3 regions of the Shouchella rhizosphaerae genome follow, and region 1 is predicted to be linked to each of the others. Evidence: a T-box and tRNA genes for the amino acid it is inferred to sense, from the RefSeq annotation. Region 1 holds a T-box; the other regions hold tRNA genes.
What was found. A T-box is a leader RNA that pairs with one kind of tRNA and senses whether it is charged. The one in region 1 lies ahead of V5G21_RS01910 (valine--tRNA ligase), so its partner is inferred to be a tRNA-Val.
Positions count from the first base shown of each region.

Region 2: it encodes a tRNA-Val, which carries the amino acid that the T-box ahead of V5G21_RS01910 (valine--tRNA ligase) is inferred to sense. The anticodon was not compared.
Region 3: it encodes a tRNA-Val, which carries the amino acid that the T-box ahead of V5G21_RS01910 (valine--tRNA ligase) is inferred to sense. The anticodon was not compared.

Region 1 is NZ_CP144921.1:329,776-340,300, forward strand. Features, by position in the region: gene V5G21_RS01905 (folylpolyglutamate synthase/dihydrofolate synthase family protein) at 1-565, opposite strand, end outside; gene V5G21_RS01910 (valine--tRNA ligase) at 631-3,273, opposite strand; T-box leader at 3,312-3,537, opposite strand; gene V5G21_RS01915 (hypothetical protein) at 3,850-4,614, opposite strand; gene ysxE (spore coat protein YsxE) at 4,862-5,860, opposite strand; gene V5G21_RS01925 (hypothetical protein) at 5,857-6,729, opposite strand; gene spoVID (stage VI sporulation protein D) at 6,737-7,870, opposite strand; gene hemL (glutamate-1-semialdehyde 2,1-aminomutase) at 8,120-9,412, opposite strand; gene hemB (porphobilinogen synthase) at 9,417-10,394, opposite strand; gene V5G21_RS01945 (uroporphyrinogen-III synthase) at 10,391-10,525, opposite strand, start outside.
Region 2 is NZ_CP144921.1:2,721,186-2,731,710, reverse strand. Features, by position in the region: gene V5G21_RS13550 (class I SAM-dependent methyltransferase) at 1-520, opposite strand, end outside; gene V5G21_RS13545 (SMI1/KNR4 family protein) at 836-1,387, opposite strand; gene V5G21_RS13540 (MMPL family transporter) at 1,892-4,093, opposite strand; gene V5G21_RS13535 (TetR/AcrR family transcriptional regulator) at 4,231-4,764, shown strand; tRNA gene V5G21_RS13530 (tRNA-Leu) at 4,890-4,974, opposite strand; tRNA gene V5G21_RS13525 (tRNA-Leu) at 4,981-5,066, opposite strand; tRNA gene V5G21_RS13520 (tRNA-Asp) at 5,091-5,167, opposite strand; tRNA gene V5G21_RS13515 (tRNA-Val) at 5,175-5,250, opposite strand; tRNA gene V5G21_RS13510 (tRNA-Glu) at 5,508-5,579, opposite strand; tRNA gene V5G21_RS13505 (tRNA-Ser) at 5,587-5,674, opposite strand; tRNA gene V5G21_RS13500 (tRNA-Asn) at 5,676-5,750, opposite strand; gene V5G21_RS13495 (SprT family protein) at 5,803-6,267, opposite strand; gene cmpA (cortex morphogenetic protein CmpA) at 6,349-6,492, shown strand; gene V5G21_RS13485 (Tex family protein) at 6,520-8,682, opposite strand; gene V5G21_RS13480 (SpoIIE family protein phosphatase) at 8,782-9,408, opposite strand; gene sigB (RNA polymerase sigma factor SigB) at 9,410-10,195, opposite strand; gene rsbW (anti-sigma B factor RsbW) at 10,155-10,525, opposite strand, start outside.
Region 3 is NZ_CP144921.1:1,971,311-1,981,835, reverse strand. Features, by position in the region: rRNA gene V5G21_RS09900 (23S ribosomal RNA) at 1-708, opposite strand, end outside; rRNA gene V5G21_RS09895 (16S ribosomal RNA) at 1,165-2,713, opposite strand; tRNA gene V5G21_RS09890 (tRNA-Ala) at 2,889-2,964, opposite strand; tRNA gene V5G21_RS09885 (tRNA-Pro) at 2,972-3,048, opposite strand; tRNA gene V5G21_RS09880 (tRNA-Arg) at 3,053-3,129, opposite strand; tRNA gene V5G21_RS09875 (tRNA-Leu) at 3,149-3,234, opposite strand; tRNA gene V5G21_RS09870 (tRNA-Gly) at 3,254-3,325, opposite strand; tRNA gene V5G21_RS09865 (tRNA-Leu) at 3,345-3,427, opposite strand; tRNA gene V5G21_RS09860 (tRNA-Lys) at 3,440-3,515, opposite strand; tRNA gene V5G21_RS09855 (tRNA-Thr) at 3,534-3,609, opposite strand; tRNA gene V5G21_RS09850 (tRNA-Val) at 3,744-3,819, opposite strand; rRNA gene rrf (5S ribosomal RNA) at 3,837-3,952, opposite strand; rRNA gene V5G21_RS09840 (23S ribosomal RNA) at 4,183-7,118, opposite strand; rRNA gene V5G21_RS09835 (16S ribosomal RNA) at 7,451-8,999, opposite strand; gene lysS (lysine--tRNA ligase) at 9,331-10,525, opposite strand, start outside.

The DNA of each region.
Region 1 (10,525 bases):
CTTTTTCATAGGCAATTTCCGCCAGAGTATGGCCGAGAATGTGCATATGGTCGTGACCAATCATGGTAATAATAGATAAAACAGGCGTCACTACATTGGTGGAATCGAGTCTGCCACCTAGGCCGACTTCAATTAAACAAATGTCCGGTTTAGCGACTTCGGCAAAGTGGTAAAACATCATCGCCGTCAGCACTTCAAACTCTGTTGGCGACCCAAGGTCAGACTGTGCCACTTCCTCGACAACCGGCTTTAGGCGCTGGGCAGCTTGAAGCAAATCACGATCGGAAATGGGCACACCGTTCACCGAAATGCGCTCTGAAAACTGCTCAATGTAGGGCGATGTAAACGTGCCGACTGAAAAGCCGCCCGCTGTAAGGATGTGACGTAAAAAACTGACAGTCGAACCTTTTCCGTTGGTGCCGGCGACATGGACGGCCGTCAGCCTTTGTTCTGGGTGGCCTAACGCTTCAAGCATCCATTCCATTCGCTTTAATCCTGGCTTTATGCCAAAAGGCAATAGCGAGTGGATCCATTGTACTGCTTCCTCTGCTGTTTTCACTTCCATCCCCGCTTTCCTAATCAGTCTGTTTGAAAAAAACCCAGCGAACGGCCGCTGGGCTAAAAAATGCGTTATGCCTTCAGTTCAGCGATGCGCTCAATCACCGTTTGCCGCTTCGCTGCGTAATCTTGCTGTTTGGCTTTTTCCTCTTCTACGACATGGGACGGCGCTTTTGCAAGAAAGCCTTGGTTGTTTAACTTTTTCTCAATCCGTTCAACTTCCTTGTTTAACTTATCTAGTTCTTTTTCTAACCGCGCCACTTCTTTATCTAAGTCGAGCATGCCAGCCAACGGCAAGAATAGTTCCATTCCCGAAAGTGCATGGGACATAGCCTTTTCTGGTGTAGCCAAGTCGACCGCTATATCGAGCAGACTTGGATTGGCAAATTTCTCAATATAAGCGACCCCTCTTTGGAGCCGTGCCGCCATTTGTTCGTCTTGCGGACGGATCTTTAGCTCAATTTGTTTGCTCATTGGCACATTTAGTTCCGAGCGTGTTGTCCGGATGGCATGGATGAGCGATTTAAGTGCTTCCATGTCTTCTACGGCTTCCTCAAAAACAAGAGATTGATCGTACACTGGCCAGTTGGCAACGGTAATCGATTCGCCCTCATGAGGAAGATGCTGCCATATTTCTTCCGTAATAAATGGCATAAACGGATGGAGCATCCGCATCGTTTGGTCAAGGACATGAGCTAACACAGAACGAGTTGCCTGTTTTGCTTGCTCATTTTCCCCATAAAGGGCGAGCTTTGCCATCTCAATGTACCAATCACATACATCGTCCCAAATGAACGAATAGAGTAATCTTCCAGCTTCGCCGAATTCGTAAGCATCGATTAATCGAGTCACCGACTCTACCGTTTCTTGCAAACGCGTTAAAATCCACTTGTCCGCAATTGACTTTTCTTGGTTAATATCGATGTCGCTATAAGAGAAACCATCCATGTTCATTAAGGCAAACCGGGAAGCATTCCAAATTTTATTGCCAAAATTCCAAGTCGACTCAACTTTTTCCCAGTAAAAACGCAAATCGTTTCCAGGTGTGCTGCCTGTTGCCAAGAAGAAACGTAAAGAATCAGCGCCATACTTGTCAATAACCTCTTGCGGATCGACGCCATTGCCAAGAGATTTGCTCATCTTCCTTCCTTCCGCATCACGAATCAGACCGTGAATAAGCACGTCTTTAAATGGCCGTTGGCCAGTAAAGGCTTTGCCTTGGAAAATCATCCGCGATACCCAGAAGGCAATAATGTCATAGCCTGTCACTAACACATTAGTCGGGTAGTAACGCTTATAGTCAGGCGCTTCCTCGTCAGGCCAGCCCATTGTTGAAAAAGGCCAGAGTGCAGAGCTAAACCAAGTATCAAGGACGTCTTCATCTTGACGCCAGTTTTCGCTGTCACGAGGAGGCTCTTTGCCAACATAAATTTCGTTTGTTTCTTTATGGTACCAGGCTGGAATTTGGTGACCCCACCACAGTTGTCTCGAAATACACCAATCGCGGATGTTTTCCATCCAGCGTATATATGTCTGTTCAAACCGTTGCGGCACAAATGTCACTTTTGTATCAGCATGTTCTTGAAGCTTCAATGCCTCTTCTGCTAACGGGCGCATCTTCACAAACCACTGTGTTGATAAGTATGGCTCTACTACAGCGCCGCTACGTTCTGAATGGCCGACAGAATGGAGATGGTCTTCAATTTTGAAAAGAACTTGTTGTGCTTGCAAATCTTTGACAATCTGCTTCCGGCACTCAAAACGGTCCATTCCTTCATACTTCCCTGCTTTTTCATTCATCGTGCCGTCTTCATTCATGACAAGGACACGAGGCAAGTTATGGCGGTTGCCAATTTCAAAATCATTAGGATCGTGGGCAGGCGTAATCTTGACAGCGCCAGATCCAAATTCACGATCTACATAATCATCGGCAATGATCGGAATCTCTCTTCCTACAATTGGCAGTTTGACCATTTTTCCAATTAAATGCTGGTACCGTTCATCATCAGGATGCACAGCTACAGCTGTATCACCTAGCATGGTTTCGGGCCGTGTCGTGGCAATTTCGATTGAACCGCTTCCGTCGCTAAGGGGATAGCTCATGTGGTAAAACGCCCCTTGGACGTCCTTGTAAATGACTTCAATATCAGACAGAGCCGTTTTTGTTTGCGGATCCCAATTAATAATATATTCGCCTCGATAAATAAGCCCTTTGTTATATAGACTGACAAACACTTCTTTTACCGCATCGGACAGCCCTTGGTCTAGGGTAAACCGTTCTCGGCTATAGTCAACGGAAATGCCGACTTTTGCCCATTGCTCCCGTATAAACTTAGCGTATTCGTCTTTCCACTCCCACGATTTCTCTAAAAACGCCTCGCGGCCAAGGTCGTATTTGGAGATGCCTTGTTCCCGGAGTTTCCCCTCTACTTTTGCTTGCGTAGCAATGCCTGCATGGTCCATTCCAGGCAGCCACAGCGTGTCGTACCCTTGCATCCGCTTCGTCCGTGCTAGGATATCTTGAATGGTCGCATCCCAAGCATGCCCTAGATGAAGTTTTCCTGTTACATTTGGGGGCGGGATGACAATCGAGTAAGGTTGTTTATCAGGGTCACCTGTCGCCTCAAAAAATTTTCCTTTGAGCCAATACGTATACCATTTTTTTTCGGTTGCGCTTGGATCATACTTAGTTGGCATCGAGTGCTGTTCTTCCATTTTTTATCCTCCTTCACGTAAAAAAACCCCCGTTCATCTCAAAGGACGAAGGGAGTGTTCGCGGTGCCACCTTTGTTCACGGCATACTTGTAACCGTGCAGCTCGACTTTTTTGTAACGGTCAAAAACCGATTCCGCTTACTAACTCGTTCAGCGGAACAGCTCACAGGCGACCTTCAAACGCTTGTAGCCTAGGAAACTTCCAGCCTTGGTTTCCCTCTCTTTGAGGCACAGCCATTCTACTCTTCCTGCTCATCGCTTTTTATAGGATATGTCCGTATTTTACCGTTTGCCAGTGCAATCGTCAATAACAGCTTTGCCGGATAAGCGTTTTTTATACGAAGCCTTTCTTGGAGCACGCAAATAAGCAATGTTTGCATAAACTATTGCAAACCATTCACAGGAGGTCATGAACATGGCTAAACGGTTTCGGGGCTTTCCGCCTCCACACCCACCACATTGCCCGCCGAAAAAAGGATGGGGATTTAAAAACATTTTGCTCCAAGTGCTGCCGCCTATTATTGTTTTCCAACTTCTGCGCACCCTCTTTTTTCCGACTACGTTTGATTTGATTGTGTTAACTGTTATTATTGTTTTGTTTTTCTGCCTCTTCCTGCGTATTTTTTAAAGTGGCTGTAGCGTGTGGGGGAGGTGGCAAGGCTACCGGCATTTGCCCATCTTGCGTTTGTTCCTGTTGTTCCTCTAAAACGTATTTAAGGCGCCTTGCGCCAAACCAGCCGACAACGGACAGCACAAGGAACAACAGGCTACTCGGGAAGTCCAATATCACTGTAAGAAGCCCATCCCAAAGCCTCATTGCCGTAAAAAACAGCAACACAGCGAGCAGCTGACTTGCGACACCAGCTACTTTCCAAATGTTCGCGCGTTTTTTTTGCTTTGTGCCATGCACCATATAGATGCCTGAAAGGCCAAAAACAGCGAGTAACACGAGGGGAAACAATGAAAATTTTGTCGCTTGCACAGTGGCATCAAAAAAGCCAATAAATTGGACGATTGTCTGGACAGCAAAGGCAACCGCCAAAATGAGCATGCCTGTTGCAAGCGCTTGGGCTACTTTCAGTTTTGCAGGCTGCTTCGGTATACCTAAAAGCCGTTGTTGACAATAAGCAGCGACACTATGCTTTTGTACATGAAGAGGGAGGCGGCGCTGTTCAAGCTCAAGCCATTCAGCAATGATTTCAGCGAGGACTTGATTCGCCTGCCGCGAAGAAATCGGCGCTGAATAGATATAATGGGATACTTCTTCAAAAAGAAGTTGGTTTTCTTCGCTTAGCTTCTCTGCTTTCGTTCTAATATCGTTTGCGCGCAACATGTTGCCCACAGCTCATTGACACCTGCCTTTGCTCCTCATCGTTGTATTTTATTAAGATCTAGACTCTTTCATTTAACAGGAGAGCGGATTGTTTTTCAAGCTTTAACATTGCAGCAAAGCATTAACGCAAAAAAGGAATGCACACCCAATTGTCAACTAGTTGCCAGAAATGAATAGACAACCTATATTCCATGGAGCCTGATTTTTTTATTTCTTCGGTGGCAAAGAAAAAGCCTTCAGAGTGAAAGCTGAAGGCTTATGCTTCCTTTTTTTCTTCGGCTGGAGCAAGTTTGGACACAAAACGCTGAACTTTGCGCATGGCCATGATCCGCTTCTCAAGGCGCCGGACATGCTCAAGTTCGTTTCCCCCGTGCCTATAATCGCCGATCGCGTAATAAATTGGATCTGGATACAATAAGTACGCACAAAGGAGATGCTTTTCAGAATCAAGCAATGGCAAATGTTGCTCATAGCGATGCAACCAACGGAACACTTCATCCTCTTCCCATAATGCGTAAGGAAAGCTGCGTCGGCAAAAGGCGGCCAAGTCCCGTGCTGGTGTGTCTAAACTTGCTTGTTCAAAATTAAACAACAACAGTTCGTTTGTTTCGGTCGCCATTGCATGGTGACGAGAAAGCCTTCCATGTGTCAGCACGCTTCTATAGGAACGTTTTTCTAAAGTTGCTTCGTACCATTTTTCCAACTGGTTGCGCGCCCCTTCAGCAAGCTGTTCCAGCAAGCCGTAATGGGTTAAAAACGTTAACTCAAAGGGCGAAATATAACGATTCTGTTCAGCTTGATCAGCAAAACGGGACATTTCTAAAAAATGCCTGTCCCAACGAGCCAACAACCGTTCACACGATCCATCGAGTGACTCTTTTACAGCTGGCTGTGTCTTTACCGTTATGCGGTGGATGACACCAAGATGATCTGCAATCGTTTCTTCAATCGAGACGCGGCTTTGATAGTCAACCTCATTGACCCACGGCATTAAATAATAGCTTTTATCCCCAGCAAAAAGCGTATACTCGCCAAACTTCGTTGGCAAAACAGGGATAAATTGCCTGAAACGAAGCTTTGTCAACTTGCGGATCGCATGAACAAATTCATCGGCGCGGATTCGGTCAATATCCGTCTCCTTTAAAGCAAATATGCCTTGGTCCGTCTCTACACGGATTAACTTCTGGCCGACTTGTTCGATTGCCCTTGGCTGTAAATCATAGTAAAACAAAATGGCTTCATAGAGCGGATTCATACTTTCACCCTCTTTTCATCTAGCCAATTAGCAAATGCTGAAACAAACGTCCTTGTTTTGTCCCAATCGGAAACGGCACGTTCCACTAACACTGCCAGCTCTTTGTCGCGATTGCCTGATGCGTACGACAACAACGGGTCAAGCTCATGCACTTGCAGCCCTTCTGCCAACAGCGCCTTTTTTTCTGGCGTTGTCAATGCTGCTTGTGCATCCAATGCATCGAGCAACGCCCAAAATGATTCTTGTCCATGTTCAGCGTACCAGTTCTTTAAAAAGCGCATCATTGAACCGTATCCTACTTCAGGAGGCTTAGTCGTCCCTTTCACTACAAGCATATGAAAGAGAATTCCAGACTGTTCAGGCGCTTCGATCTGAGCCATTACCGGTTGCTTTTCCTGCGCTAGTTTTTCAGCTTTTGCCTGACGCTTCTCCGCTTCCTTCCACAATCCTTTTACAACCTTTTGTTGTTCAGGCTCGAGGCTGGGCAGCAGGCACTCCAATTCTGCCAAAGGTTTGGCCCTTTCTTCCCTATCCTTGCTTTCCTTCCTCCCGTTCGCCACCATAGCTCCTAATAGCGTGCCCCACTGCTGTTCATACCCTTTTTGCAAACAGCTAGGAACGATGTGGTCATGAACCGTGACGTACCGGCCATCCACTTTTATAAAAGGCTTTCCGTCTTTTGTGCGAATCATGCGATCCATCAAGACAGTTGGCGTGACGCTGCAACTGTCACGCCAATTTGTATGCCAATCCAATAACGCTTTATCTTGCCAGTATTCAAGCCGTTTTGTCCCATAGTCTGTCAAGAGCTGATCGTTTTCCAGAGTGGCATCTCCAAACCCGTAGCGTGCTTTCAATTGCTCAATCATTGTCTGCCTACTCCGCTTTCACAGGTATATAGAGAATTTGCCCTTCTGATACCTGTTCATCAGCTAAATTGTTATAGCGCGTCAATTGGCTTGCTGACAGTTCATACCGCTCGGCAATCGTGTCAAGCGTTTCATTTTCTTGAATGATGCACATTTTCCACTTTGTAAATTGCTCGACTTCATTTCTGAGCATGCTCGTCAAATACGTCGCGTTTTCTTCTCGCTCACCTTTTTGATCTTCCTCTTCAAGTGCTTCTTCTTCTAGTTCTTGGTCATCGCCTGCTAGCCCGTCTTCCTGCTGTTGAGATTCCTCATAACGAACCTCTTCTGCTACGGCTTCTATCACCTCATCTTCAGTCGTTTCCACAGACGCTTTTTTCTCTTGCTCAACGTCCAGTTCATTCTCTGTTGACCTTGGCGACACCGATTCAGAAGGCGGTGATGTTTCATGATTGTTTTCAAGTGCTGCTTCAAAAGCGGCAGAGATGTCCAACACTTGCTCTCGATGTTCTTGAGGATTTTCTGCGCCAGCTGATGCTGTTTGTTGTGCATCGGATTCGACTGTTGGTTTTTGCAAACTCGGCTCTTCTCCGTCAGGCTCCTTGTAAGCAGTGAAAGAAAAAGCCGTTTCTTCCGCTTCTTCTTCCTGTTCCAACTCACGGTCATCTGCATCGGCTTCCAGCTCCTGTTTTTCCGCTTTCATGCCGCTAATGCTAACGTCAGCCGTCAATTGGATGCAGCCTTTCTCTGGCAGATCATAGTCAAAGCTGGCAATTTCCACAAAAATATCATCAATATGTTGGATTCGAGCCATCGGAATTGTAATATCAATTGGAAACAAATGCTCAATCTCGCCAACTTCCCCTTCATGCTCAGTCAATTGCCCAGATTGGCGGAAATCGCTCAAGTCAGCAAATGATTCTCCATCATCAATGCGCTGTTCTTCTTCTACACCACGGTCAATTTTGTACTCACCGACAAAACGTAGTCCACCCTTAATCGTTACATGCTCGCCGTCTTGATCGACAAAGATCTCTGGCGTTAAGGTCATGCCAAGAATTTCGTCAATTTGTTGCCCTTGGTTCAGCCATACGGAATCTTCTATGGAAAAGGTTAACGTCGATGATTGCTCCTGCGCCACTCTAATTCCCCCTTCTCAAATGTCCTAAAAACGTTGTACATTATAACGTTTATGACACAGTTTATGTGATTATGCGTGGCCTCGGTCTATTTAAATCGTTAATAAAGATCTGGCGGCCTCTCCTAATCGGCCAAGCTTGACGAAAAACAGGGGGTGAGAGGAGCGGACTGATGATAAGCAATGGTTGGCGCCCATACAAAAAAACCAGTTGGCAACTGTGCTCAACTGGTTTGTGCAAGTGAATGCTGTTTATTTCGTGGCGATTGCTTGAAAGACTCGCTCTGCTGCTGCAATGGTCGCCTCAATATCTTCGTTTGAGTGGGCCGTCGATAAAAACAACCCTTCAAACTGCGATGGGGCAAGAGAGATGCCCTCTGCCAACATTCCGCGGAAATAGGCGGCAAACAAATCCAAGTCGGACGTCTGCGCTTTTTCAAAGTTATACACGCGCTCGTCTGTAAAGAATAAGCCAATCATCGAACCAGCACGGTTAATTGAGTGGGGAATGCCATGCTGTTTCGCTGCGGCTGAAAGACCAGCTTCCAAACGTTCTGCTTTACGAGCAAACTCGCTGTAATCTGCTTTTGTAAGCTGTGAAAGTGTGTAATAACCTGCCGTCATCGCAAGAGGATTTCCAGAAAGGGTTCCTGCTTGGTAAATCGGTCCGCTTGGGGCGATTTGCTCCATAATTTCCCGTTTGCCGCCAAAGGCGCCGACAGGAAGGCCACCACCGATTACTTTCCCAAGGCATGTGAGGTCAGGCGTTACGCCAAATTCCCCTTGTGCACACGTATAGCCAACGCGGAAACCAGTCATGACTTCATCAAAAATCAGGAGCGTACCGTTTTCTTCCGTCCATGTTCGCAATGTTTCTAAGAAGCCTGGTTCTGGAGGGACAACTCCCATATTCCCTGCGACTGGCTCGACAATGACGGCTGCCAAATCATCTCCAAACGTCTCAAATACATAGCGGACGCTCTCCACATCATTGTAATGCACCGTCAGTGTATTTTGGGCTACACTTTCTGGAACACCTGGACTATCAGGGAGGCCCAGTGTTGCCACACCTGAACCTGCTTTAATTAATAGCGAGTCGCCATGTCCATGGTAACAGCCGACAAACTTCAAAATTTTGTTTCGGCCTGTATAGCCCCGTGCTAGGCGCAATGCGCTCATTGTCGCTTCCGTCCCTGAATTGACCATCCGAACAACATCAATCGAAGGAACGCGCTCGATGACAAGTTTGGCAAGCCTCGTTTCATATTCGTGGGGAGCGCCAAAACTTGTTCCCAGTTCTGTTGCTTTTTTTAACTCTTCGACGACAACGTCATTGGCATGTCCTAAAATGAGCGGCCCCCAAGACAGGACATAATCAATGTATTCATTTCCGTCAATGTCTTTTATTTTTGCGCCTTTCCCCTCTTTCATGTAAACCGGGTTCATGCCTACTGATTTAAATGCCCGCACCGGGCTGTTCACTCCGCCTGGCATAAGCGGCTGTGCTTCTTTAAACGCTTCAATCGACTTTGTCCAATTTCCCATGCTTTCAGCTCCCTTTAAGCCAGTTGGCTACATCTTTGGCATGATAAGTCAAAATCAAGTCTGCTCCTGCCCGCTTCATGCTAATTAATGTTTCCATTACCATTGCTTTTTCGTCAATCCAGCCATTTTGGGCGGCCGCTTTTACCATTGCATATTCGCCGCTTACGTTATAAGCGACAAGCGGCATGCCTGTTTCATTTTTGACTTCGCGGACAATATCCAGATAAGAGAGCGCAGGCTTGACAATTAAAAAGTCGGCTCCTTGTTCTACGTCTGAATGGGCTTCTCGCAAGGCTTCTTCACGGTTGGCAGCATCCATTTGGTACGTTTTGCGGTCACCAAAAGCAGGAGCGCTATTAGCCGCATCACGGAACGGGCCGTAAAACGCAGAAGCATATTTAACGGCATAAGACATAATTGGAATATCGGTAAAACCTGCCTCATCCAATCCGTTGCGGATCGCATAAACAAAGCCGTCCATCATATTGGATGGGGCAATGATGTCCGCCCCTGCTTCTGCTTGGGAAACAGCCGTTTTCGTAAGCAACGCTAAACTTTCATCGTTTAGGACATCGCCCTCTTTCACAAGTCCGCAATGGCCGTGGTCCGTAAACTCGCATAAACACGTATCGGCAATCACGACCATATTTGGAAACGCATGCTTTACTTGTCGAATCGCACGCTGGACGATGCCTTCCTCCGCATACGCTTGTGAACCACAAGCATCTTTTTCTGACGGGATACCAAATAGAATAATAGCCGGGATCCCTAACTTTTCCACTTCTCCCACTTCTTCATTTAGGCGATCAAGTGAAAACTGATAGACCCCTGGCATCGACGGCACTTCTGTCTTCTTGTTTTTTTCTTCTGTCACAAAAAGCGGATAAATCAAATCATCAGCTTGTAATGTCGTTTCTCGAACCATGCGGCGAATCGCGGCACTTTGGCGTAAACGGCGGTGGCGCGTAAATGGTTGGTTCATCGTTTCATTCCCCCGATATCGTTTAAAATCGTATCAATTAGCCCTTTAACAGTATATTCGCTCGCAGTCACTAGAGGAGATAGTCCGCATTGCTTTGCTGCTCGGGCTGTAACTGGGCCAATGCAGGCAAT
Region 2 (10,525 bases), 1.9 Mb from region 1:
ACGGTAATGAGGAATCAAACTCTTTAACAAAATGATAAATCTCTTTCATATGACTATTACCATTAGTCGCAGCATAAAAAAGACCATTAGGTTTCAATATTCTTTGAACCTCTTTTAAAGCTGCTTCTATGTTTGGAACGTGATATAACATATGATTCGCTATAACAATATCAAAAAGTGAGTCCTCCAAATGCGTAGCTTGAATATCCATTTCTCCAAAAGTTATATTTTGTTTTTCAGGAATATTTCGTTGCGCTTGACTAACCATCCCTTTAGAAAAATCAGTTAGTATAATACTCCAGTTTTCTCTAATTTTCATTAAATTTTCCGTCCATAAGTATCCTGATCCGCAACCAAATTCTATAATGTTACTCTCATCATCAAATTGAATATTGTCAAACACCCATTCATGCCAATCTATTCGATTGGTGCTATATTCTTTATGTAATCTTATTCGAGCATCAAGTTTTGATGAATTTACGTACTGTTGGTTTAAGAATTGATTAGAGTTAGTTCGCATAAGATTCACCTCTCTGCTATTTTAAAATATGATTTTAACTTGGATAGAGTTGTCTATGTATACATTCACTAAATAATTCCTTTAACCTGCAATAAATAATCGTAAGAGAAGGTGACTAGCCTCCGACCTCTGTCACCACAATACGCACGGTTCCGTATATAGCGGCTCAATTTTAAGCACGGAAGCTATTGTAATGTTGTACACAGGAAATTAGCCGAAAACATATCGTTCGGTCTTTTATGTCTTCACATCTCCTTTTTCTAATCCCAAGCCCCTATCATTGAAAAGATTGACAGATAGAATACATTATTCATATTAAAAAAGGCTATCTTTTCTTGGATAAGAACGATAATACACTTCCGCACTGGCATTCCAATCCCAAAATACTGATCCTTGTGAAAGAATGTATCTCTCCAGAAACATTTCAAAACTTGAATTCAAAGGTCTAGGCTCATCCACATCTTCTAAAATATAAAGATAGTTCGGGTTTCTTTTTTTAACCTTTTTCTTATTGATAATTAAATGACACTCTTCAAGTAGAAATGCAATAGGGATGTCTTTAGTGTCAAGATACTTCTGAGCTTCTTTCATTTGATCAAGATTAAACAGCCTTAAGCCACCACCCGCAGGCTCACCAAAAAGCAAATTCCCATAAATCCTTGCTCCATTATGGAGAGACAGGAACTCTTTAAAATCTGAAGGGATGTTTATGCCTTGATCTTTTTCGAATTGTGAAAGATGATTTTCAGTAACTGGCTCATTGAATGAACAAAAGCATTCCTGTGATGTGAGAAGTGATTTAATTTTCCCCTCCTCATTTAATGCTTCTTTAAGACTATCTAAGATTTCCTTCAAAGTGCTCGACATTTTCTTGCCTCCTATTATCTAGTAAGCGTTCCACCAAGGTGTTGCTTTTTTGTAATGAAAGTCTCTAGGTAGATGAAAAAGGTTGTTCATTGCATTCGTCCCACCGTACTCTAAAGGAATGACGTGGTGAAGATCATAAGCTTTCCAACTTATTTTTGGAGCAGCATACTGACCAATATATTAGCGTCTCTTTGATCAGCACGTACAACCTTCATATCTGCTTGCGCAGGAGCTAGCATATACCTTTTATTATGTAAATTATAGTGTTAAGGATTATAACACTGCTTTGCCGTTTGTCAAAAATGCCCAGTAGAATGTTGCTTGTAATGGGAGCTAGCCCTGTCCACGCTGCTAGCATTATTAATAAATCAATAAGAAGACCATGTAACTGGTAAAAATTAAAAAAGCACCAAAGCTCTAAAAGCCTTGGTACTACTAGTATGCGGTTGAGAGGAATCGAACCTCCACGGAATTTAACTCCACCGAAGTTTTTGGATTGTCACCTTATTCTTTTTCTTCTTTTTTAATCTCATGTAATAATTTTTCACCTTCTACATCAATGTTAGGCATGATTCTGTTTACCCACTTAGGTAAATACCAAGCATGTTTACCTAAAAGAGTCATTACCGCCGGTACTATAGTTAACCTTACAATAAATGCGTCAAACAACACTCCAAAAGCTAATGCCATACCGACGGATTTTATCATTGTGTCAGGAGTCGCCATGAATGCAAAAAATACAGTCATCATAATCAATGCAGCTGTTACGACTACTTTGCCCGAATCCTTAATCCCTTGTAAAACAGCTTCTTTTGCATTTCCAGTTTCACTAAAAACTTCTCTCATTTTACTAACTAAGAATAACTCATAGTCCATAGCTAATCCAAAAAGAATTCCAATAGTTACAACAGGTAAAAATGATAAGATCGGACCGGATGATGGAAATCCGAATAGTTCAATTAGGTTACCATCTTGTATGACAAAAACCATAAAACCTAAAGTAGCACCTATTGATAAAACAAATCCTAACACGGCTTTTAATGGTACAATTAATGATCTAAATACAGCTACAAGTATTACATAAGCTAATACGATAATTAAACCACCGAAGATTGGCAATGCTTCAAATAACTTGGTCGAAATATCAAAATTCATAGCCGTAGTTCCACTAACCATAAGATTAATGTTATCTTCGTTTTCAACGTCAACTGCATATTCTCTAATATCATCTATAACATCTTTAGTTTCTTGATCGTCTGGTCCAGTATTAGGTGTTACGTTAAAAAGAAAGAAGTCTTGTGATTCATTAGGTATTGGCCCGACTACTGAACTTACCCCATCTATTCCTTCAATGTCTGTTAAAATTTGACCTAAAGATTCTTCTGTATTCTCAATGTTAGTAGGAACCTCGGCTCCAACAATTAATGCAGAATGAATACCTTCACCATAAGCCTCCGTTTGTAAATCATAAGCTTTTCTTTCAGTGGTATCTTCATGATTGGTCATCTCAGTTGATGGTAAGCCTAATTGCAAATTAACTACTGGAATACTAATCAATATAAGTAATCCTAATGAAACCAGTACTACACTTTTGGGGCGTCTTACTATAAACTCTCCCCATTTATTTGATGAACTTCCGTTTTTATTCCCTTTTTTAGATAATCTTCTTAATAATTTATTTTCATTGTCCGGACTAATTTTGTTACCCAGTAATGACATAATTGCTGGGAGTACAAGTATAGATACAACTACTGATAAGAATATGCTAATGGCTGATGTTACACCCATTACCGTTAAGAAAGGAATACCTGTAACGGCTAATCCTAATACACCAATAATAACAGTGATACCAGCAAAAACAACGGCTGTTCCAGCTGTACCATTTGCAATCGCAATTGAATCAACAATGCTATTCCCTTTTGCCCTTTGTATCTTAAATCGATTAATAATAAATAGTGCATAATCGATCCCTAAAGCCAAACCTAGCATGGCAGCTAACACGATAGAGACAGATTGAATTTCAAAAATATGTGTTCCTATAACGATCGTTAATAAACTAATACCTAACCCTAGAATAGCTGAAACAATTGGCAATCCAGCTGTAACAAACGATGCAAACATGATAGACAAAATTAGAAATGCGATTACGACTCCCACTGCCTCTGTCATATGAGAAAAGCCATTCGCACTAAATACTACTGAATCACTAATTAGTTCTGACTGAATATCATTATCTCTTGTAATATCCAAGGCACTTACAATATCATCTTTAGTTTCTTCTGAAACTTCTGCCCCAGCTAGATCGAGATACAGTTCAGCATATCCAATCATATTATCCTCACTAATATTTCCTAAATCCCAAGGTGGAATAACTCCTTCCACATGAGCAATATCCATCAACTCAGATATAAGTTCACCTATATTTCCTTGCACCGAATCTGAATTTAAATCTTCTCCCTCAGGAGCTTTAAATACAATTTCAATAGTACTGGTTTCATCATCTTCCATACCATCACTAAAATTTTCGGTAATGAATGTTGCCGCCTCATCTGCCGGTGTACCTGGTATAGTCATATCCTCTTCGAAATTTAAACCAAGGTTTAAACCAACAATTGCAAGCAATACTAGTATTGCAACCGTTGAAAAAATTACTTTCTTGCTATGAGTAATTGACCACTTAGCAATATTGAAAAGTTTATTTGCCATTTCTATATATCTCCCTCTATCCCAAATTTAAAACTAACAAATGTAAGTACATTTGTTATCATAACAACTAGATATTATATTCGCAAGCATTTAATGTTACAATTTTAAGAAGTAGTTTAAATTAAGGAGGTATACTATTGGAAAAATTAACAAGCGGTTTATCTCAATCTCAAAAATCAATTATGCAGGCAGTAGCTACCCTATTAGAAAAAGAACAATTAAAAAACCTTACAATCACCAAGGTTTGCAAAGAAGCAGGTGTTGCAAGAATTACTTTTTATAAATATTACGACACCATTAATGACGTCATTGAAGCTACAGCTCACTTGAAAGTAAGTGAGTTATTCATGCAATTTAGTAATAATACAATTGAAGATTTAGATGACTTTATTAATGGATTAACTTTAAGAATTTCAAGGAGTAAGAGTAGTATTAAAAATATGTTAGACCTTAATATGTCTCATATTTTATTAGTACATTTCATTTATGCAACCAAAGTTTACTTAGAGAAAAGTAACTTAAAGGTAACAAGAACAAAGCTTAATTTTTTTGCTGGTGGTATATTCAATGTAATCTCTGAATGGGTAAGGGATGATTTATCACTCGAGGATGAACTAAGAGGTCAATTAATCGAGATATTTGAATATATGCGTGTACTTAGTAATGAATAAGGACTAATAAATAGTTCTTATTCGTTTTTAACTTGAATCGATTATTTTAATTTCATACTTGCAATCCCTAAAATAAAAAAAGACCAAAGCTTTAAAAGCCTTGGTACTCCTACATTTCTTCTGTATGCGGTTGAGAGGACTCGAACCTCCACGGGATTTAACTCCCACTAGGCCCTCAACCTAGCGCGTCTGCCATTCCGCCACAACCGCGTATTCTGGTGCGGGTGAAGGGACTTGAACCCCCACGTCATAAAGACACTAGATCCTAAGTCTAGCGCGTCTGCCAATTCCGCCACACCCGCTGGCAAATTAATTTAAAATATAGATGGCGGTCCGGACGGGACTCGAACCCGCGACCTCCTGCGTGACAGGCAGGCATTCTAACCAACTGAACTACCGGACCTTGTTGATGGTGGAGGATGACGGGATCGAACCGCCGACCCTCTGCTTGTAAGGCAGATGCTCTCCCAGCTGAGCTAATCCTCCATTTTAGCTGCAGATAAGCTGCAAATCTCTTCGTCTAATTCGTGATTCTCTGTCAGTCACGTACGTTTGTACGCTCCTTCCTTCGAACACTTCTTATCCTCGACCTTTTTGCTTCTCTTTGCTAAACGTCTGCTGATAAGCTGCAAATCTTTTCGTCTCGTTGTTCATTCTCTAACAGCGATTGAAACGAACTGGTGCTGGAAAGGAACAATGGAACAGAACATGTCCATTTTCCTTTCAGCGCCTCGTTTTGCAAATGACCCGTACGGGATTCGAACCCGTGTTACCGCCGTGAAAGGGCGGTGTCTTAACCACTTGACCAACGGGCCAGAAGAGCGGAGAAGGAGGGATTTGAACCCTCGCGCCGCTTACACGACCTACTCCCTTAGCAGGGGAGCCCCTTCAGCCACTTGGGTACTTCTCCATGGCTCCACAGGCAGGATTCGAACCTGCGACCGATCGGTTAACAGCCGATAGCTCTACCACTGAGCTACTGTGGAATATGTACGCTTTTTTCCGCCTCTCCTTGGCGACTCTTATAATATAGCATAGTCACTTCCTTTGATGCAATACTTTTTTCGATAAAAATTTTAGTTTCCCGTGGCAGGTACCACAAACATATTTTTGCGTATTGATTTTTCGCCGCCGGTGGTATGTTCGGCTACAAGATGTACATGTATACACAAGAACGGTCTGTTCGTCTTGCGCTGTTTTGCAGTAGCGAGGTGCTCCTGTTTTGGCAAGCCATTCCTGAAAATCTTTATCGCCATGTTTGTAGCCTTTCCCTTCGAGATGAAGGTGGTAATGGCAAAGTTCATGTTTAATGATGCCGATCAGTTCTTCTTTGCCGTAGCGCTCATATTGCTTTGGGTTTAGCTCGATATCATGGCTTTTTAGCAAATACCTTCCCCCCGTCGTGCGAAGGCGGTTATTGAAGCGGGCTGTGTGTGTAAAAGGGCGCTTAAAAAAAGCAAGAGAAATCGTTTCTGTTAGCTGTTGCAATTCTTTGTTTGTCATTCTTTGTCCTCCATTAAAAACTATTCAACTCTGACAAACAGCCCAACATATACTACTTGAAACATGAGAGGAGCGTTCGATATGCCTATTTGGTTAAAGAAACAGCTTCGTAAAGCGTATGCTGAAAAAAATCGCCATCAATTGAAGCTTTTAAATCAATGTTGGTTTTATTATAAAGCAACTCATGGAGAAAACACGCTTTCTCAACATAAAGAACCGATGTAGGGAGCTTGAGACGCTCCCTTCATGCAGTTAGACAACAATTGGCGCCTTCATTGTCAGGCTGATGCGTCCTTTTTTCTCGTCAACGTCCTCTACCCAAACAGTAACAACATCGCCAATGGATACGACTTCCATAGGGTGTTTAATGTAGCGGTCCGACAATTTGGACACATGCACGAGACCGTCCTGTTTGACGCCAATATCGACAAAGGCGCCAAAATCGACGATATTGCGCACGGTTCCTTGAAGTTCCATGCCTTTCTCCAAGTCCTCCATCTTAAGAACATCTTGTTTTAACTGTGGCGCCGCTAATTCATCCCGTGGGTCTCGGTTCGGACGGGCAAGTGCGTCGATAATATCGGCTAATGTTAACGTGCCAATTTCAAGTTTTTCTGCTAATTCGCCTTGATTGAGGCTGTTTAGTCTTTGTTTCAGTTTGTCTGTGCCAATGTCTTTTGGCTCTGCCTCTACATACTGAAGGAGTTTTTTCGCCTCGTTGTAGCTTTCTGGGTGAATGGCCGTCGCATCCAATCGATTTTTGCCGTCTGGGACACGTAAAAAGCCAATGCATTGCTCATATGTTTTGGCACCTAAACGGGGAACGCTCTTTAACGCTGTTCTTGTTGGAAATGGCCCGTGTTCGTCTCGATAGGCAACAATGTTGGTCGCTTGCGTTTTATTAAGCCCAGCCACATAAGAAAGCAATGCTGCTGAAGCGGTATTGACATTGACGCCGACACGGTTGACGGCGGTTTCGACAACAAAAGCAAGCGACTCATTTAGCTTTTTTTGTGACACATCATGCTGGTATTGGCCGACGCCAACTGATTTTGGATCAATTTTGACTAGCTCTGCCAACGGGTCTTGCAGGCGACGGGCAATCGAGATCGCGCTCCGCTGCTCGACTTGGAGATCAGGGAATTCTGTGCGGGCAATTTCAGAAGCAGAGTAGACGCTCGCCCCCGCTTCGTTGACGATACAATAGTAAAGCGTATCATCGATCTCTTTAATCGTATTTGCGACAAATTGCTCGGTTTCACGGGAAGCTGTTCCATTGCCGATGGCAACCATTTTAACGCCGTATTTTGTCGTCACATTCCGTATGATCGCTGCTGCTTCTTCCGTTTTATGGTGTGGCGCTGTTGGGTACATGACCCCTACTTCAAGCGCTTTGCCTGTAGCATCTACAACCGCCCATTTGCAGCCTGTCCGAAAAGCTGGATCGATGCCTAACACGACTTTGCCTTTCATTGGCGGCTGCAAGAGCAGTTGCTTTACATTTTCTGCGAAAATCGCGATCGCCTGCTCTTCGGCTTTTTCAGTCAAAAATGCCCGTACTTCCCTTTCTAGCGAAGGCTCGACCAAACGCTTGTATGCATCTTCAATCGCCTCTTCCATAATGGGAACGACCGGTGAACCATGCTTTTTGATAATGAGGCGTTTAATTTGGTCGATAAAGGCATCGCTTGGGAAGCGTACGTGCACGCGCAATACCTCTTCTCGCTCACCGCGGTTAACGGCGAGTGTCCGGTGGGGCACCATTTTTTTAATAGGCTCTTGGAAATCATAATATAGGGCGTAGACGCCTTTTTCATCTTCTGCGCCGCCATTTTTTCGGCTTGTTTCAATGGTTGATTGCTTTAACGCCCGTTCACGGAGCGTCGACCGTATTTCTGGGTCTTCGGCAAACATCTCTGCTAGTATATCTTTCGCGCCAGCGATTGCCGTTTCACTGTCTGGCACTCCTAATTCTTGATTGATAAAGGGCGTTGTCGCTGTTTCTAGCGAAAATTCTCTCGGGAAAGATACTATTTCTTGCGCCAATGGCTCAAGCCCTTTTTCTTTGGCTGCGGTTGCCCGAGTGCGCCGCTTTTGTTTATATGGCCGGTATAAGTCTTCTAATGTTTGCAGCTTTCGAGCCGCTTTAATTTGCGCCTTTAATTCGGCTGTCAATTTGCCTTGTTCATCAATGAGGCGAAGCACTTCTTCTCGCCGCTGCATGACGCTTTCAGCATATTCGTGCGCATCTGCGATTGCTTTGATTTGCAATTCATCAAGACCGCCCGTTTGTTCTTTCCGGTATCGAGCAATAAAAGGGACCGTATTGCCTTCCTTTAACAACTCGACAACTTGCCTAACTTGTTTCGGGGCTAAGCCTGTTTCCGTTACCGTTTCGTTTACCAATTCCTCCATTGCCTTACCGTCCTCCAATCTCCGTTTATCATAGCACAAAAGCAAATAAACAAAAAAGAAACACCTCGCCCTGTAAGGTGTTTCTTTTCGCTTATCGCCCTATCCCCTATGTACCGCTGCAGGCACTCTAAATTTGCCGACCATTAACGTCGCGTCATCTTTTTGATTAAACCGTTTGGCTGCCACCACGTTCTCACTTACGTTGTATAAGCCACTCTGGTCAATTAGCGCTTGTTTTGGCGGAAGCCGGTCGACGCCATCTGTATAGATCATAAAGGCGCTACCAGGAGAATATAAGAACTTGTCGCTTTTGATTTTGCTTTTGCGGCCACACAAATAGCCTCGCGTCGGCATTGGCTGAATAAACGAGCCATCAGGATGGAATAAGACAAAGCCAATGTTTCCGAAGTTTGCGTAATGGAGGATGTTGCTTTCGTAATCAATTTTAATGACTGTCATAACAGCCCCCCGTTGATGGATCAAAGCCCTATTGCAATGTTCAAGAATCACATCGGCAGACTCAGCATGATACGTTTGCACCGCTTCTAGTGCCGTCATAGTAGAATGGTATGCCCCTTGGCCGCTCCCTAAACCATCGACAACGGCACATACTGTGTATGTGCCTTTTTGGATCACCATGTGCCCGTCGCCGCAAACAGCATTACCTGGTTTGATTTGCTGGACAGTCGCAATATCCGTATATTGGTCTTTAAAATACGTTAGCATTTCAGAAAATCTCCGTAGGCTCCACACGTATGGAGTCGCGCAGTTTTTGAAGTGCACGGCGTTGCAAACGGGATACATGCATTTGTGAAATGCCCAATTTTTCGCCTGTCTCTTTTTGGCTTAAATTCTCATAATAGGTGCATTGAAGAATGTCCTTTTCCCGTTCGTTTAGCACCTCGAACGCTTTTTCAAGCAATAACTTTTGGTCAGCTTGCTCATAGCCAGCCTCTTCATTGCCAACAAGATCAAGGAGCGTCACTTCTCCGCCTTCTTGGTCTGCCTCAAGAGGGCGATTGACGGATAGTGCTTGGTAACTTTTGCTCATTTCCATTGTCTCAAGCACTTCTTCCTCTGTCACTTGAAGGTACTCGGCAATTTCATGAACATAAGGGGAACGTTGCAACTCAATGGTTAGCGTATCCGCTGCTTTCTTAATTTTTGGCCCCAGTTCTTTGATGCGGCGCGGCACATGGACACTCCATGTTTTGTCGCGAATAAAGCGCTTGATCTCTCCTACAACTGTAGGAACTGCGAACGATTCAAAGCTTCTGCCATAGTCTTCGTTATAACGTTTCATTGCGGCGAGCAGACCAACCATGCCGACTTGATACAAGTCTTCATCGTATTCTCGCCCTTTTGAAAACTTCCTAGAAAGGGAGCGGACAAGCGCTTCAAAATGGTTTACCAATTTGATTTGGGCTTCTTCACTTCCAGTTTTTTGGTATTGTTCAATCCAAAGATAGATATCATCCTTGTTCTGACTGTAAGGAAGAGATTCCGTCGACACTTTCCTCCACCCCACTCTCGTAAAGATACTTTGTCATGACGAGCATCACGCCGTTATCTTCATTGATTTCAACTTTATCCATTAAACTGCTGATGAGGAATAAACCAAGCCCTCCTTCCTTTAAATCTCCAACTGGCTTTTTCGCATCAACTGGACCTAGTCGACTTTCCACATCTTTAATGTCAAAACTCTTGCCTTGATCAGCAACGACTACTTGAATTCGATCATCATAAATATAACAAGCTAAATAAATCGATCCACCTTCAGAATAGGCATGTTCTACGACATTCGTACATGCCTCGGCAACTGCGATCTTAATGTCTTCAATAT
Region 3 (10,525 bases), 1.6 Mb from region 1:
TCGTACTAAGGCGCCCTATTCAGACTCGCTTTCGCTGCGGCTCCGCTTCATCAGCTTAACCTTGCACGATACCGTAACTCGCCGGTTCATTCTACAAAAGGCACGCCATCACCCGTTAACGGGCTCTGACTAGTTGTAGGCACACGGTTTCAGGATCTCTTTCACTCCCCTTCCGGGGTGCTTTTCACCTTTCCCTCACGGTACTGGTTCACTATCGGTCACTAGGGAGTATTTAGCCTTGGGAGATGGTCCTCCCGGATTCCGACGGGGTTTCACGTGTCCCGCCGTACTCAGGATCCACTCTGGAGGAAACGAAGTTTCAGCTACAGGGCTGTTACCTTCTTCGGCCTGCCTTTCCAGACAGTTCACCTACTCCGTTTCTTGATCACTCCGTTATTGAGTGTCCTACAACCCCAAGAGGCAAGCCTCTTGGTTTGGGCTGTTTCCGTTTCGCTCGCCGCTACTCAGGAAATCGCATTTGCTTTCTCTTCCTCCGGGTACTTAGATGTTTCAGTTCCCCGGGTCTGCCTCTCGACATCCTATGTGTTCAGATGTCAGTACCATCCCATTACGGATGGTGGGTTCCCCCATTCGGAAATCTCCGGATCGAAGCTTACTTACAGCTCCCCGAAGCCTATCGCGGTTCGTCGCGTCCTTCATCGGCTCCTAGTGCCAAGGCATTCACCGTGCGCCCTTTCTAACTTATCCTTTTTTGCTTCAGATAACCTTCGTATCTCTTCGTCTGGTTCATGTTTCTCAGTCGGTCACGTACCTTTGTACGCTCCCTCCTTCGAACATTTCCCATCCTCGATCTACTCGGTTCTCTTCGCAAAAATAAAAAAATACATAAAAAGGTATGCATTGAATTCTTGACGTCTCGTTCAAACAGTTATACAACCGATGAACAAAGATCAATTTGAGTTATTTCTGGATTTAGTTTTCAAAGAACCTGAGAGTATTGAGTCCTCTCAAAACTGAACAAGGCTACTGATTTCAATTACATCATGTAACACTTCTCAGTTTATGCTTCGTGCTGCCTTGCGACGAGTAACCGCAGGAGCAATAGCATTTAATCGAGAGTTTTGAGTCCTCTCAAAACTGAACAACAGCACAAGCGCTATATGACCAGAAGGTCATACATCGACTAGAGTAAAAACTCCATAGAAAGGAGGTGATCCAGCCGCACCTTCCGATACGGCTACCTTGTTACGACTTCACCCCAATCATTTGTCCCACCTTAGGCGGCTGGCTCCAAAAGGTTGCCTCACCGACTTCGGGTGTTACAAACTCTCGTGGTGTGACGGGCGGTGTGTACAAGACCCGGGAACGTATTCACCGCGGCATGCTGATCCGCGATTACTAGCAATTCCGGCTTCATGCAGGCGAGTTGCAGCCTGCAATCCGAACTGAGAATGGCTTTATGGGATTGGCTTCACCTCGCGGTTTCGCTGCCCTTTGTACCATCCATTGTAGCACGTGTGTAGCCCAGGTCATAAGGGGCATGATGATTTGACGTCATCCCCACCTTCCTCCGGTTTGTCACCGGCAGTCACCTTAGAGTGCCCAACTTAATGCTGGCAACTAAGATCAAGGGTTGCGCTCGTTGCGGGACTTAACCCAACATCTCACGACACGAGCTGACGACAACCATGCACCACCTGTCACTTTGCCCCCGAAGGGGAAGCCCAATCTCTTGGGTGGTCAAAGGATGTCAAGACCTGGTAAGGTTCTTCGCGTTGCTTCGAATTAAACCACATGCTCCACTGCTTGTGCGGGTCCCCGTCAATTCCTTTGAGTTTCAGCCTTGCGGCCGTACTCCCCAGGCGGAGTGCTTAATGTGTTAACTTCGGCACTACGGGCATCGAAACCCCTAACACCTAGCACTCATCGTTTACGGCGTGGACTACCAGGGTATCTAATCCTGTTTGCTCCCCACGCTTTCGCGCCTCAGCGTCAGTTACAGACCAGAGAGTCGCCTTCGCCACTGGTGTTCCTCCACATCTCTACGCATTTCACCGCTACACGTGGAATTCCACTCTCCTCTTCTGCACTCAAGCTCCCCAGTTTCCAATGGCCGCTCGGGGTTGAGCCCCGAGATTTCACATCAGACTTAAGAAGCCGCCTGCGCGCGCTTTACGCCCAATAATTCCGGACAACGCTTGCCACCTACGTATTACCGCGGCTGCTGGCACGTAGTTAGCCGTGGCTTTCTGGTGAGGTACCGTCAAGGTACCGCCCTATTCGAACGGTACCGCTTCTTCCCTCACAACAGAGCTTTACGACCCGAAGGCCTTCCTCACTCACGCGGCGTTGCTCCGTCAGACTTTCGTCCATTGCGGAAGATTCCCTACTGCTGCCTCCCGTAGGAGTCTGGGCCGTGTCTCAGTCCCAGTGTGGCCGATCACCCTCTCAGGTCGGCTACGCATCGTCGCCTTGGTAAGCCGTTACCTTACCAACTAGCTAATGCGCCGCGGGCCCATCCCCTAGTGATAGCCGAAGCCATCTTTCACCCTCTCTCCAGGTGGAGAAAGGGATTATCCGGTATTAGCTCCGGTTTCCCGGAGTTATCCCAGTCTAAGGGGCAGGTTGCCCACGTGTTACTCACCCGTCCGCCGCTAACGTCCGGGAGCAAGCTCCCTTCTGTCCGCTCGACTTGCATGTATTAGGCACGCCGCCAGCGTTCGTCCTGAGCCAGGATCAAACTCTCCGTTAAAAAGTAGTTTGACTTGCTCATTGCACAACCGAAGTTGTGGCTCACTATCATTGACGAGATACCTTGTATCTCTTTTTACGCTTGGCTTTTGTTCAGTTTTCAAAGGACTCGGTTGCCGTTTCAGAGGCAACTTAACTAATATAACATTATTAAGTGTGAATGTCAACACTTTTTTTGGTGGAGCCTAGCGGGATCGAACCGCTGACCTCCTGCGTGCAAAGCAGGCGCTCTCCCAGCTGAGCTAAGGCCCCAGAGTAATGGTCGGGAAGACAGGATTTGAACCTGCGACCCCTTGGTCCCAAACCAAGTGCTCTGCCAAGCTGAGCTACTTCCCGTAAATGGCGCGCCCGAGAGGATTCGAACCTCTAACCGCTTGATTCGTAGTCAAGTACTCTATCCAGTTGAGCTACGGGCGCAATTAAATTGTTGGCAGTATGCCGAGAGCCGGACTTGAACCGGCACGGTAGTCACCTACCGCAGGATTTTAAGTCCTGTGTGTCTGCCAATTCCACCATCCCGGCACGGGATGCAAAAACAAAAAGCGGAAGACGGGATTCGAACCCGCGACCCCCACCTTGGCAAGGTGATATTCTACCACTGAACTACTTCCGCAATTTATAAAATTTGTAAGTGCGGGTGAAGGGACTTGAACCCCCACGTCATAAAGACACTAGATCCTAAGTCTAGCGCGTCTGCCAATTCCGCCACACCCGCAAAACAATATTATGGTGAGCCATGAAGGACTCGAACCTTCGACCCTCTGATTAAAAGTCAGATGCTCTACCAACTGAGCTAATGGCTCTGACTTAACTTGGATTAATGGTGCCGGCCAGAGGACTTGAACCCCCAACCTACTGATTACAAGTCAGTTGCTCTACCAATTGAGCTAGACCGGCATAATTGTAAAAATAACGTTGATTTTTGTTGAAAAATATCTCCGTTTACTAAAATAACGTTTTACACTTAATTCGTCAAGTAGCTTTTTAAAGCCTGTCTTAAAAATAGAATCTTGAGAATACAGAGCAAAGCATGGTGGAGGATGACGGGATCGAACCGCCGACCCTCTGCTTGTAAGGCAGATGCTCTCCCAGCTGAGCTAATCCTCCATTGCAAATAAAATATTGCCCGGCAACGTCCTACTCTCGCGGGAGGAAGCCTCCAACTACCATCGGCGCAAAAGAGCTTAACGGCCGTGTTCGGCATGGGAACGGGTGTGACCTCTTTGCCATTGTCACCGGACTCTACTTCAGATAAGCTTCGGATTTCTTCGTCCAGTTCGTGTCTCTCAGTCGGTCACGTACGTTTGGGTACGCTCCCTTCTTCGAGCACTCCTGTCCTCGAACTCCTCGCTTCTCTTCGTAGTTCTCAGATAAGCAGCGAATCTCTTCGTCTGCACTGAAGGGTATGGAAAGAATCGGTGATTCTTTCAAAACTAAATCCGAAATAGACTCAATTGTCAAGAATGTGTATAGGATAAGTCCTCGACCGATTAGTATCAGTCCGCTCCACGTGTCGCCACGCTTCCACTTCTGACCTATCAACCTCATCATCTCTAAGGGGTCTTACTGGCTTACGCCATGGGAAATCTCATCTTGAGGGGGGCTTCATGCTTAGATGCTTTCAGCACTTATCCCGTCCATACGTAGCTACCCAGCGATGCTCCTGGCGGAACAACTGGTACACCAGCGGTATGTCCATCCCGGTCCTCTCGTACTAAGGACAGCTCCTCTCAAATTTCCTACGCCCGCGACGGATAGGGACCGAACTGTCTCACGACGTTCTGAACCCAGCTCGCGTGCCGCTTTAATGGGCGAACAGCCCAACCCTTGGGACCTACTTCAGCCCCAGGATGCGACGAGCCGACATCGAGGTGCCAAACCTCCCCGTCGATGTGGACTCTTGGGGGAGATAAGCCTGTTATCCCCAGGGTAGCTTTTATCCGTTGAGCGACGGCCCTTCCATACGGCACCGCCGGATCACTAAGCCCGACTTTCGTCCCTGCTCGACTTGTAGGTCTCGCAGTCAAGCTCCCTTCTGCCTTTGCACTCTACGAATGATTTCCAACCATTCTGAGGGAACCTTTGGGCGCCTCCGTTACTGTTTAGGAGGCGACCGCCCCAGTCAAACTGCCCACCTGACAATGTCCCTGGCCCGGATCACGGGTCGAGGTTAGAATGCCAGCACCATCAGGGTAGTATCCCACCGACGCCTCCACCGAAGCTAGCGCTCCGGTTTCCAAGGCTCCTACCTATCCTGTACAGATGATACCAACACTCACTATCAAGCTACAGTAAAGCTCCATGGGGTCTTTCCGTCCTGTCGCGGGTAACCTGCATCTTCACAGGTACTATAATTTCACCGGGTCTCTCGTTGAGACAGTATCCAAGTCGTTGCACCATTCGTGCGGGTCGGAACTTACCCGACAAGGAATTTCGCTACCTTAGGACCGTTATAGTTACGGCCGCCGTTTACTGGGGCTTCAATTCAGAGCTTCTCCCGTAAGGGATGACCCTTCCTCTTAACCTTCCAGCACCGGGCAGGTGTCAGCCCCTATACTTCGCCTTACGGCTTCGCAGAGACCTGTGTTTTTGCTAAACAGTCGCTTGGATCCTTTCACTGCGGCTCTCTCGGGCGATTAACCCTACTAGAGCACCCCTTCTCCCGAAGTTACGGGGTCATTTTGCCGAGTTCCTTAACGAGAGTTCTCCCGAGCGTCTTAGAATTCTCTTCTCGCCTACCTGTGTCGGTTTGCGGTACGGGCACCTGTATTCTCACTAGAGGCTTTTCTCGGCAGCGGAGGATCAGGGATTTCGGACCCGAAGGTCCTTCACGGTCACAGCTCAGCCTTACGGAACACGGATTTGCCTATGTTCCAGCCTCGCATGCTTCGACGCGCACAGCCAGCGGCGCGCTCACCCTACCTTTCTGCGTCCCCCCATCGTTCAAACGAATACGAGGTGGTACAGGAATATCAACCTGTTGTCCATCGCCTACGCCTTTCGGCCTCGGCTTAGGTCCCGACTAACCCTGAGCGGACGAGCCTTCCTCAGGAAACCTTGGGCTTTCGACGGATAGGATTCTCACCTATCTTTTCGCTACTCATACCGGCATTCTCACTTCCAAGCACTCCACTAGTCCTCACGATCTAGCTTCGCTGTCCTTGGAACGCTCCCCTACCCAATCCCTTACGGGATTGCCATAGCTTCGGTGATACGTTTAGCCCCGGTACATTTTCGGCGCAGAGTCACTCGACCAGTGAGCTATTACGCACTCTTTCAATGATGGCTGCTTCTAAGCCAACATCCTGGTTGTCTGGGCAACTCCACATCCTTTTCCACTTAACGTATACTTGGGGACCTTAGCTGATGGTCTGGGCTGTTTCCCTCTTGACTACGGATCTTAGCACTCGCAGTCTGACTCCCGAGTTAAAGTCATTGGCATTCGGAGTTTGACTGAATTCGGTAATCCTGTGGGGACCCCTCGTCCAATCAGTGCTCTACCTCCAAGACTCATCACTCGAGGCTAGCCCTAAAGCTATTTCGGGGAGAACCAGCTATTTCCGAGTTCGATTGGCATTTCACCCCTACCCACACCTCATCCCCGCAATTTTCAACTTGCGTGGGTTCGGGCCTCCAGTCGGTGTTACCCGACCTTCACCCTGGACATGGGTAGATCACCCGGTTTCGGGTCTACGGCATCGTACTAATGCGCCCTATTCAGACTCGCTTTCGCTGCGGCTCCGCTTCATCAGCTTAACCTTGCACGATACCGTAACTCGCCGGTTCATTCTACAAAAGGCACGCCATCACCCGTTAACGGGCTCTGACTAGTTGTAGGCACACGGTTTCAGGATCTCTTTCACTCCCCTTCCGGGGTACTTTTCACCTTTCCCTCACGGTACTGGTTCACTATCGGTCACTAGGGAGTATTTAGCCTTGGGAGATGGTCCTCCCGGATTCCGACGGGGTTTCACGTGTCCCGCCGTACTCAGGATCCACTCTGGAGGAAACGAAGTTTCAGCTACAGGGCTGTTACCTTCTTCGGCCTGCCTTTCCAGACAGTTCACCTACTCCGTTTCTTGATCACTCCGTTGTTGAGTGTCCTACAACCCCAAGAGGCAAGCCTCTTGGTTTGGGCTGTTTCCGTTTCGCTCGCCGCTACTCAGGAAATCGCATTTGCTTTCTCTTCCTCCGGGTACTTAGATGTTTCAGTTCCCCGGGTCTGCCTCTCGACATCCTATGTGTTCAGATGCCAGTACCATCCCATTACGGATGGTGGGTTCCCCCATTCGGAAATCTCCGGATCGAAGCTTACTTACAGCTCCCCGAAGCCTATCGCGGTTCGTCGCGTCCTTCATCGGCTCCTAGTGCCAAGGCATTCACCGTGCGCCCTTTCTAACTTATCCTTTTTTGCTTCAGATCAGCGGCGGATCTCTTCGTCCACTTACGTTATTCTCACTCGGTCATGTACACTCGTACGCTCCCTCCTTCGAAAACGTGTGTCCTCGATCTCCTTGCTGCTCTTCGCAAAAATAAAAAAATACATAAAAAGGTATGCATTGAATTCTTGACGTCTCGTTCAAACAGTTATACAACCGATGAACAAAGATCAATTTGAGTTATTTCTGGATTTAGTTTTCAAAGAACCTGAGAGTTTTGAGTCCTCTCAAAACTGAACAACAGCACAAGCGCTATATGACCAGAAGGTCATACATCGACTAGAGTAAAAACTCCATAGAAAGGAGGTGATCCAGCCGCACCTTCCGATACGGCTACCTTGTTACGACTTCACCCCAATCATTTGTCCCACCTTAGGCGGCTGGCTCCAAAAGGTTGCCTCACCGACTTCGGGTGTTACAAACTCTCGTGGTGTGACGGGCGGTGTGTACAAGACCCGGGAACGTATTCACCGCGGCATGCTGATCCGCGATTACTAGCAATTCCGGCTTCATGCAGGCGAGTTGCAGCCTGCAATCCGAACTGAGAATGGCTTTATGGGATTGGCTTCACCTCGCGGTTTCGCTGCCCTTTGTACCATCCATTGTAGCACGTGTGTAGCCCAGGTCATAAGGGGCATGATGATTTGACGTCATCCCCACCTTCCTCCGGTTTGTCACCGGCAGTCACCTTAGAGTGCCCAACTCAATGCTGGCAACTAAGATCAAGGGTTGCGCTCGTTGCGGGACTTAACCCAACATCTCACGACACGAGCTGACGACAACCATGCACCACCTGTCACTTTGCCCCCGAAGGGGAAGCCCAATCTCTTGGGTGGTCAAAGGATGTCAAGACCTGGTAAGGTTCTTCGCGTTGCTTCGAATTAAACCACATGCTCCACTGCTTGTGCGGGTCCCCGTCAATTCCTTTGAGTTTCAGCCTTGCGGCCGTACTCCCCAGGCGGAGTGCTTAATGTGTTAACTTCGGCACTACGGGCATCGAAACCCCTAACACCTAGCACTCATCGTTTACGGCGTGGACTACCAGGGTATCTAATCCTGTTTGCTCCCCACGCTTTCGCGCCTCAGCGTCAGTTACAGACCAGAGAGTCGCCTTCGCCACTGGTGTTCCTCCACATCTCTACGCATTTCACCGCTACACGTGGAATTCCACTCTCCTCTTCTGCACTCAAGCTCCCCAGTTTCCAATGGCCGCTCGGGGTTGAGCCCCGAGATTTCACATCAGACTTAAGAAGCCGCCTGCGCGCGCTTTACGCCCAATAATTCCGGACAACGCTTGCCACCTACGTATTACCGCGGCTGCTGGCACGTAGTTAGCCGTGGCTTTCTGGTGAGGTACCGTCAAGGTACCGCCCTATTCGAACGGTACCGCTTCTTCCCTCACAACAGAGCTTTACGACCCGAAGGCCTTCCTCACTCACGCGGCGTTGCTCCGTCAGACTTTCGTCCATTGCGGAAGATTCCCTACTGCTGCCTCCCGTAGGAGTCTGGGCCGTGTCTCAGTCCCAGTGTGGCCGATCACCCTCTCAGGTCGGCTACGCATCGTCGCCTTGGTAAGCCGTTACCTTACCAACTAGCTAATGCGCCGCGGGCCCATCCCCTAGTGATAGCCGAAGCCATCTTTCACCCTCTCTCCAGGTGGAGAAAGGGATTATCCGGTATTAGCTCCGGTTTCCCGGAGTTATCCCAGTCTAAGGGGCAGGTTGCCCACGTGTTACTCACCCGTCCGCCGCTAACGTCCGGGAGCAAGCTCCCTTCTGTCCGCTCGACTTGCATGTATTAGGCACGCCGCCAGCGTTCGTCCTGAGCCAGGATCAAACTCTCCGTTAAAAAGTTTGACTTGCTCATTGCACAACCGAAGTTGTGGCTCACTATGATTGACGAGATACCTTGTATCTCTTTTACGCTTGGCTTTTGTTCAGTTTTCAAAGGACTCGGTTGCCAACTTTATTTCAGCAACTTTTTCATTTTAGCAAAAACAGCGACGTTTGTCAATAAAATCTTTTGTTTTTGCTTCGTTTGGTGAACATCGCATCTTAGCGACAAGAAATAATATACCACTATAAAACAAAAAGCGCAATACTTTTTTAAAAGATTTTCTTATCTGTTTGAACAGGCAGTTGGCTGACCTGTAGAAAACATCAGATCAGCCAACCATTGCTTATTCGCCTTGCTCGCGGTTACGCATTTGCGGGAAGAGAATGACGTCCCGGATGGAAGGTGAATTTGTCAACAACATCACAAGTCTATCAATGCCAATACCGAGACCGCCTGTTGGAGGCATGCCGTATTCAAGTGCTTCAATAAAATCTTCATCCATTCGGTGGGCCTCATCGTCACCTTGCTCACGTTCAATTAATTGTGCTTCAAAGCGTTTTCTCTGGTCAATCGGATCATTAAGTTCAGAGAATGCATTGGCATGTTCACGCCCAACAATAAACAGCTCAAAGCGATCAGTAAAGCGCGGGTCTTCCTCATTTTTCTTTGCAAGCGGGGAGATCGCCAAAGGATGGCCATATACAAATGTAGGCTGAATAAGCGTTTCTTCTATAAAGTGCTCAAAAAACTCGTTTACAACATGGCCAAATGTCATTGTTTCTTTTACTGGCACTCCATGTTCTTTTGCAAGTGCCCGCGCTTCTCCATCGCTCATCTGCTGCCAAAAATCGACGCCAGTCTTTTCTTTAATCGCATCAACCATATGGACTCGCTTCCAACTAGGTGCCAGTTCAACGGTGTGTTCTCCGTACTGGACCGTGGTCGTGCCTAAGACTTCCTTAGCAATGTGCGCGATTACACCTTCTGTCAGTTCCATAATGTCATGGTAATCAGCATACGCTTCATAAAGTTCAATCATTGTAAATTCTGGGTTATGGCGAGTTGATATCCCTTCATTTCGGAACACACGGCCTATTTCGTATACTTTTTCCAAGCCGCCAACGATCAAACGCTTTAAATGAAGCTCAATCGCAATACGCATGTATAATTCCATATCGAGCGTATTATGGTGAGTGACAAATGGCCTAGCAGAAGCTCCACCAGGGATGCTATGCATCATCGGCGTTTCCACTTCAAGAAAGCCTTTTTCATCTAAATAACGGCGCATGACTTGAATGATTTTACTTCTTGTTATAAACGCGGTTCTTGATTCAGGACTCGTAATTAGATCAAGATAACGCTGGCGGTAACGTTGCTCAACGTCTTTTAAACCGTGATATTTGTCTGGCAACGGACGCAATGATTTCCCTAGTATCACCAGCTCCGTCACTTTCACAGACATTTCTCCTACCTTCGTCTTAAATGGACGCCCGCCGACACCAACCATGTCGCCAATATCTAATGATTTGAATAAACCA